Regions from separate parts of the Actinoplanes subglobosus genome, predicted to be linked through region 2. Evidence: riboswitches for the same ligand, from Rfam matches in the RefSeq annotation. Region 2 holds a riboswitch; the other holds the start of a gene.
What was found. A riboswitch is a leader RNA that binds a small molecule or an ion and turns the genes downstream of it on or off. The one in region 2 is predicted to bind thiamine pyrophosphate.

Region 1 (3,399 bases), on a different contig from region 2:
GGCGCTCGTCGGTCCCAACGGGGCGGGCAAGACCACGCTCATGCGCATGGTGGCCGGTGACATACCGACCCAGAGCGGGACCATCGCGCGTTCCGGTGGGCTCGGGGTGATGCGCCAGTTCATCGGGATGATCGGCGACGACCGTACCCTCGAAGATCTTGCTCTTTCGCTCGTCTCACCGGCGCTCCGCGAGGCCGGAGAACGCTTGCGGGCGGCTGCCGCGGCGCTCGGCGAGACCGAGAAATCCCAGATCGCGTACGCGAACGCGCTCGCCCACTGGGGTGAGGCCGGTGGTTACGACGCCGAGGTGCTCTTCGACACGGTGACCGTCTCGATCCTGGGCAAGCCGTGGGAGGAGGCGCGTTCCCGCATCGTGCGGACCCTCTCCGGCGGCGAGCAGAAACGGTTCGCCCTCGACCTGCTGCTGCGCGGCAACGACGAGGTGCTGCTGCTCGACGAGCCGGACAACTTCCTCGACGTCCCGGCCAAACGCTGGCTGGAGCAGCGGATGCGCGAGTCGAACAAGTCGATCCTCTACGTCTCGCACGACCGGGAGCTGCTGGCCGAGACCGCGAGCCGGGTCGTCGCCGTCGAGGGTGGCAGCGCCTGGACCCATCCGGGCGGGTTCGCCTCCTGGCACGAGGCCCGGATGAACCGGCACGAGCGCATGGAGGAGCTGCGCCGCCGCTGGGACGAGGAGCACGAGAAGATCAAGGAACTGGTCTTCATGCTCAAGAACAAGGCCGCCTACAACGACGGTCTGGCCTCCCGCTATCAGGCCGCGCAGACCCGGCTCCGCAAGTTCGAGGAGGCCGGCCCGCCGCCGCTGCCACCGAAGGACCAGGCGGTGAAGATGAACCTGCGCGGCGGCCGCACCGGCAAGCGCGCGGTCATCTGCGAGCAGCTCGAGCTGGAGAACCTGACGTTCCCGTTCGACCTGGAGATCTGGTACGGCGACCGGGTCGCCGTCCTCGGCGCGAACGGGACCGGGAAGTCGCACTTCCTGCGCCTGCTCGCGGCCGGTGGCACCGACCCCGACCTGGAGCACAAACCGGTCGACGGCGCACCGCTGGCGAAGGTGTCGCACGACGGCAAGGCCCGTCTCGGCGCTCGGGTCCGGCCCGGCCACTTCTCGCAGACCCACGACCGGCCGGAGCTGATGGAGAAGACGCTCGTCGAGATCCTGTGGCGCGGTGACGAGCACCGGTCCGGGCTCGATCGGGCGGGCGCCATGAAGCACCTGAACCGGTACGAGCTGGCCGCCCAGGGCGACCAGCGGTTCGGGACCCTCTCCGGTGGACAGCAGGCCCGGTTCCTGGTGCTCCTGCTCGAACTGTCGGGGGCGACCGTGCTGTTGCTCGACGAGCCGACCGACAACCTCGACCTCGCCTCGGCGGAGGCGTTGGAGGAGGGTTTGAAGGGGTTCGAGGGCACGGTGATCGCGGTCACCCACGACCGCTGGTTCACCAGGTCTTTCGATCGCTTCGTGCTGTTCAGGGGGGACGGCGAGGTGGTGGAGGTTCCGGAGCCGGTCTGGGACGTCCGCTAGTTTTCTCGTCACGGACCGGTTATGGTCCGGTTACAACAACCCACGGGAGTCCGGGCACCGGGCTGAGAGGGGGGCTGATGCGGCCCCCGACCGTCGAACCTGATCCGGGTAATGCCGGCGCAGGGAGGAGTCCCTCATGGGCACATCGTTTCCCCGCATCCACGTCATAACCGACGATATCGACGTCGTTCGCGGTGTCGCCGGGTTGCCCGACGTGGCTGTCCAGATCAGAGTCAAGAGCAACGACGCTTCGGCGTACGCGTTGACCTGCGCCGCCCTCGCGGTGTGCCGGCCGGCCGGCACGATGGTGCTGGTCAACGACAGGGTCGGGGTCGCTCTCGCGGCCGGCGCGGACGGTGTTCACCTCGGTGCCGACGACCTGCCGGTGTCCGCCGCCCGCCGGGTGCTCGGGCCGGACGCGATCATCGGCGGCACCTGCCGTTCGGCGGAGACCGCGCGGGCGGCCATCGAGGCCGGGGCCAGCTATCTCGGGGTCGGGCCGGCCTTCCACACGTCCACCAAGGACGGGCTGCCACCACCGCTCGGGCCGGCCGCGGTTGCGGCTGTCGCCGACGCGGTGCCGGGCACGCCGGTTCTGGCGATCGGCGGTATCACCGCGGAACGGGTGCCGCTGCTCGCGGTGCACGGGGTCGCGGCTGTCTCCGCCTTCGCGGCGGATCCGAAGGGAGCGGTTGCGGAATTCCTGGCGGTCCTGCCATGAGCCGCGTCGCCGTCGTCGGTGGCGGCATCATCGGGCTGTCCATCGCCGCGGAGCTTCTCCGACGCGGGGCGGACGTCACCGTCTACGATCCGGCGCCTGACGGAGCGGACGGGGCGTGGCATGTCGCGGCCGGGATGCTCGCGCCGGGTGGGGAGTCGGCGTTCGAGTATCCGCACCTCACCCGGCTGCTGGAGGCGGGGCATGAGCTGTGGCCGGAGTTCGTGGCCGGGCTCGGGGACGTCGGATACGACCGGGCCGGGACGCTGTCGCTCGCCCTCACCGCGGATGACGTGGCCGAGGCGGCCCGGGAGTGGAAGCACCAGAAGCTGACTCCGCTGACCGGTTCCCAGGTGCGTGATCTCGAACCAGGGATCTCGCCGCGGGTACGGGCCGGGGCGTTCGCTGCCGAGGAGCACCAGGTCGATCCCCGCAGGGTCGTCGCGGCCCTGCGGGAGCGGCTGACGGGCCGTGTCGTCACGCGCCGCGTCGCAGACCTGTCGGATGTGGAGGGTGACGCCGTCGTCGTGGCCGCCGGGCATCACACCGGCGGGCTCACCGGGCTGCCGGTCCGGCCGGTCAAAGGCCAGGTCCTCCGGCTCCGCGGGGAACCCGGTCTGCTCCGGCACGTGATCGACGGTGCCGCCGACGGACGCCACGTCTACCTGGTCCCGCGGGCCGACGGCGAGATCGTCGTCGGCGCCACCCAGGAGGAACGCGGTGACCGGCAACCGACCGCGGGAGGCGTGCACGACCTGCTGCGCGCCGCCCTCGACCTGGTACCCGGCCTCGCCGACCACGAACTCAGCGAGGTCACCGTCGGGCACCGGCCGGGGACGCCGGACAACGCGCCGATCCTCGGATTCCTCGACGACGACCGCCGGGTCGTGGTCGCGGCCGGCCATTTCCGTAACGGGATCCTGCTCGCCCCGATCACCGCACGACTCATCGCCGACCTGGTGGTCACCGGCTCGGCGGACCCGATTCTCGACGCGTTCGCCCCCGGGAGGTTCCGATGAAGCTGACGATCAACGGCCAGGCCCAGAGCCGGCCCGGCACCTGCTCGGTCGCGACCCTGGTCGCGGAACTGATCGCCGCCCAGCGTGGGGTGGCGGTCGCGGTCAACGGCACC
Region 2 (3,399 bases):
GAGAGCGTGTAGGGGTTGGCCTCGGCGAGCCTGGTGAGCCGCAGTCGTTCGAGCAGTTCGGTGACGATGCGGCCGACCTCGGCGGGGGAGCGGCCCAGCCGTCGCGGCCCGAGAGCCAGCTCGTCGGAGACCTTCGACGTGACGAACTGGTGCTCCGGGTTCTGGAAGACCGACCCGATCCGCCCGGCCAGCGTCGTGGCCCGCCATCGGTGCGGCGGCCGTCGGTCACCGAACGCCTCGACCCGGCCGGACGTGGGAGCGAGCAGGCCACCGAGCACCAGCGCCAGCGTCGACTTGCCGGCGCCGTTGGGACCGGTCACGGCCAGGACCTCGCCACCGTTCGCTTCAATGGTGACGGGGCCGAGACGTCTGCCCACGGCGGCACCCGTAGCCCGTATCAAATGATCTCTTGACGTTGATCTCGTCTTGAGCGGCGGGGTGTGGAAACCCGGAACCCAGACGCCCTCGTCAGCGAGTCTGTCGCCGTAGGCGGCGAAGATCATCTCGGGCGTCCCGTCGGCGCGGACGCCGCCGCCCGGATCCAGGACCACCACCCGGTCGACGAGCGGAAGTGCCTCGGCGACCCGGTGTTCCACGATGATCAGCGTGGTGTCCGCGCCGGTGGCCCGGGCCACCGCGGTGCGGATGAGCTCGGCGCCCGGCGGGTCCAGGTTGGCGGTCGGCTCGTCGAGCAGCAGCAGACCGGGCCGCAGCGCGAGGACCCCGGCGAGGGCGAGGCGTTGCGCCTCACCGCCGGAGAGGGCCGAGGTCGGACGATTGATGGGGTACGGGAAACCGACGCGATCCAGCACGTCGGACACCCGTGGCCAGATCTCACCGGCCGGCACGCCCCGGTTCTCCGGGCCGAACGCGACGTCGTCGCCGCTGCGGGCCATCACCAGCTGGGTCTGCGGGTCCTGGAAGAGGATGCCGACGCGCTCGCGTGCCTTGCGCGGGTCGAGCCCGTCGATGCGGATCGTGCCCTCGGACTCGCCGGAGTCCTCGGGTAGCAGCCCGGCCAGTGCGGCGAGCAGCGTGCTCTTGCCGGCCCCCGAGGGACCGAGCAGGAGCACCCGCTCGCCGTGCCGGATCTCCAGGTCCAGCCCGCGGACCGCCCAGGCGCGGCGCCCGGCGTGCCGCCACCCGAAGTCACGGAGCTGAACGTCACTCATGTCTCAGACGGATGCCCGTTCCCGGCCCGCTTCGAACCGGTCCAGCACGCCGGTCGGAGCGAGCGCCCGGACGAGCGCCCACGAGCCGGCGCCGGCGATGATCGCGCCGCTGATCACGGTGATCACCGCGTACGGGATCCGGTAGGACCACAGGTCCGTCCCGGCGGTGTACTTGACGAAGTCGTAGCACGCCGCGCTGACCCCGGTCAGGGTGCCGGCCAGCACCGCGGCCGGCAGCTTGAAGTTGCGGTAGAGCAGGATCGCGAACGCCAGCTCCGCGCCGAGCCCCTGGAGCAGGCCGGACACGATCGTGTCGACGCCCCACTGGCTGCCGAGCAGCGCGGACACGGTGGCCGCGACCGCCTCGGTGTAGAGCGAGGCACCCGGCTTGCGGACGATCAGGGCGCCCAGGACGGCCGGGACCAGCCAGACGCCGTAGATCAGGGTCTGTGCCGGTGGGAAGAAGGCGAAGGCGCCCTCGGTGACCGACCAGACCGTGCCCCAGGCCCAGAAGATCACGCCGAAGGTCACGGCGATGACGGAGGCGATGACGATGTCTATCGTCCGCCACCTACGGGGATTGATGTCGTTCATTGGAATGCCTCCCAGTGGGTACCGGGAGGAGACGCACGCCGTGTTCCCCCGGGCGGCGATGCCCAGGGCACGACGCGGCTGGAGAGACCGAGCTTCCTGCGCTGGCATTACCCAGATCAGGTACTAGGGTCTGCGGATTTCACCGCACTCTCAGCGCTGTGCGCTCCCCTGTCGGATCGAAGTTTTTTCGCGACCTGCCTCGACTCACGCATCGCCCGAGCGATGCACATCGTCTCCGCCGTCGCGAAAAAGCTTCGTTGGATGTGCTTCGATGACCGTAACACCTGGTTAGCGGCATGCAAACGGGAGGGAAGACGTGATCGAGGTCAAGGCCCGGGGATTGACGTTCGACGTTCACGAGAGCGGCCCGGAGGACGGCGAACCGGTCCTGCTGCTGCACGGCTTCCCGCAGGACTCCCGGGAGTTCGACCTGGTCCTGCCGCACCTGCACGCGGCCGGGCTGCGGACGTACGCGATGGACCAGCGTGGATGCTCGCCCGGCGCCCGTCCGTCCGACGTCGCCGCCTACAGCATGACCTCGGTGACCGCCGACGCGATCGCCGTCCTCGACGCGCTCGGCATCGAGAAGGCGCACGTCGTCGGCCACGACTGGGGTGCGCAGGTGGGCTGGCAGCTGGCCGCCCGCCACCCGGACCGGGTGCGCACCCTGACCGCGGTCTCCGTGCCGCACCCGCGGGCACTGATGCTCGCCGTCCGGGTCCGGCCCAGCCAGAAGGCGCGGCTCGCCTACTTCAAGGTGTTCCAGCGGTCGTTCGCCGAGAAACTGCTGCTCGCCCAGCACGCCCTGACCCTGCGCCTGATGCTGCGGCCGATCGGCATGCGCGCCGAGCAGTACGTGGCGGCGATGCGCGAACCGGGCCGGCTCACCGGCGGCCTCAACTGGTACCGGGCCTTCGACACCGCCCAGGTCGCGAGACTCGGCGTGGTCACGGTGCCGACCACCTACGTCTGGAGCGACCAGGACGGGGTGGTCGGGCTGACCGCGGCACTACGGACCCGGGACTGGGTGCGGGCCGACTACCGGCTGGTGGCGATGCGCGGCGTCAGCCATTGGGTGCCGGAGCAGGCACCGCGGGAGCTGGCCGATGCGATCCTGGCACGCGTCGGCGTTTGACCGGGGGCCCGGCCGGGGAATTCGGCGCGTCATGGCGGTCGATACACATTCCCCCCGAGAGACCGAGAAGCAGCGCTGGGACCGGAACTTCGCCGATCTCCTCCAGGAGCTCCGCGTAGCGCAGACCGGTGTGCAGATCCTTTTCGCGTTCCTGCTCACCCTGCCGTTCAGCAGCGGCTTCCCGAACGTCACAGCGTTCCAGAAGGACGTCTACACGGTCGCTCTGATCAGCGCGGCGTTCGCCACCGCGATGATCATCTCGCCGGTGGCCTTCCACCGGGCACTGTTCCGGCAGGGCCGCAAACCCGAGCTGGTCCGGTACGCCCACAAGATGGCCACCGGCGGCCTGGCGTTCATGCTGATCGCGATGACCAGCAGCGTCCTGCTGATCACCGACTACCTGCTGGACTGGCAGTGGGCGATCCCGCTGACCGTCGTCACCGGTGGCTGGTTCCTCACCTACTGGGCCATCCTGCCGTTCGCCCACCGCGAGTGGGG

Region 1: linked by a shared signal. The riboswitch ahead of ACFO0C_RS11670 (thiamine phosphate synthase) and the one ahead of ACFO0C_RS46055 (ECF transporter S component) in region 2 are both predicted to bind thiamine pyrophosphate.

Annotation. Positions count from the first base shown of each region.
Region 1 is NZ_JBHSBL010000012.1:148,937-152,335, reverse strand. Features, by position in the region: gene ACFO0C_RS11675 (ABC-F family ATP-binding cassette domain-containing protein) at 1-1,549, shown strand, start outside; TPP riboswitch at 1,582-1,692, shown strand; gene ACFO0C_RS11670 (thiamine phosphate synthase) at 1,686-2,270, shown strand; gene thiO (glycine oxidase ThiO) at 2,267-3,286, shown strand; gene thiS (sulfur carrier protein ThiS) at 3,283-3,399, shown strand, end outside.
Region 2 is NZ_JBHSBL010000035.1:51,916-55,314, reverse strand. Features, by position in the region: gene ACFO0C_RS46060 (ABC transporter ATP-binding protein) at 1-1,172, opposite strand, end outside; gene ACFO0C_RS46055 (ECF transporter S component) at 1,176-1,766, opposite strand; TPP riboswitch at 1,842-1,946, opposite strand; gene ACFO0C_RS46050 (alpha/beta fold hydrolase) at 2,086-2,901, shown strand; gene ACFO0C_RS46045 (DUF6328 family protein) at 2,933-3,399, shown strand, end outside.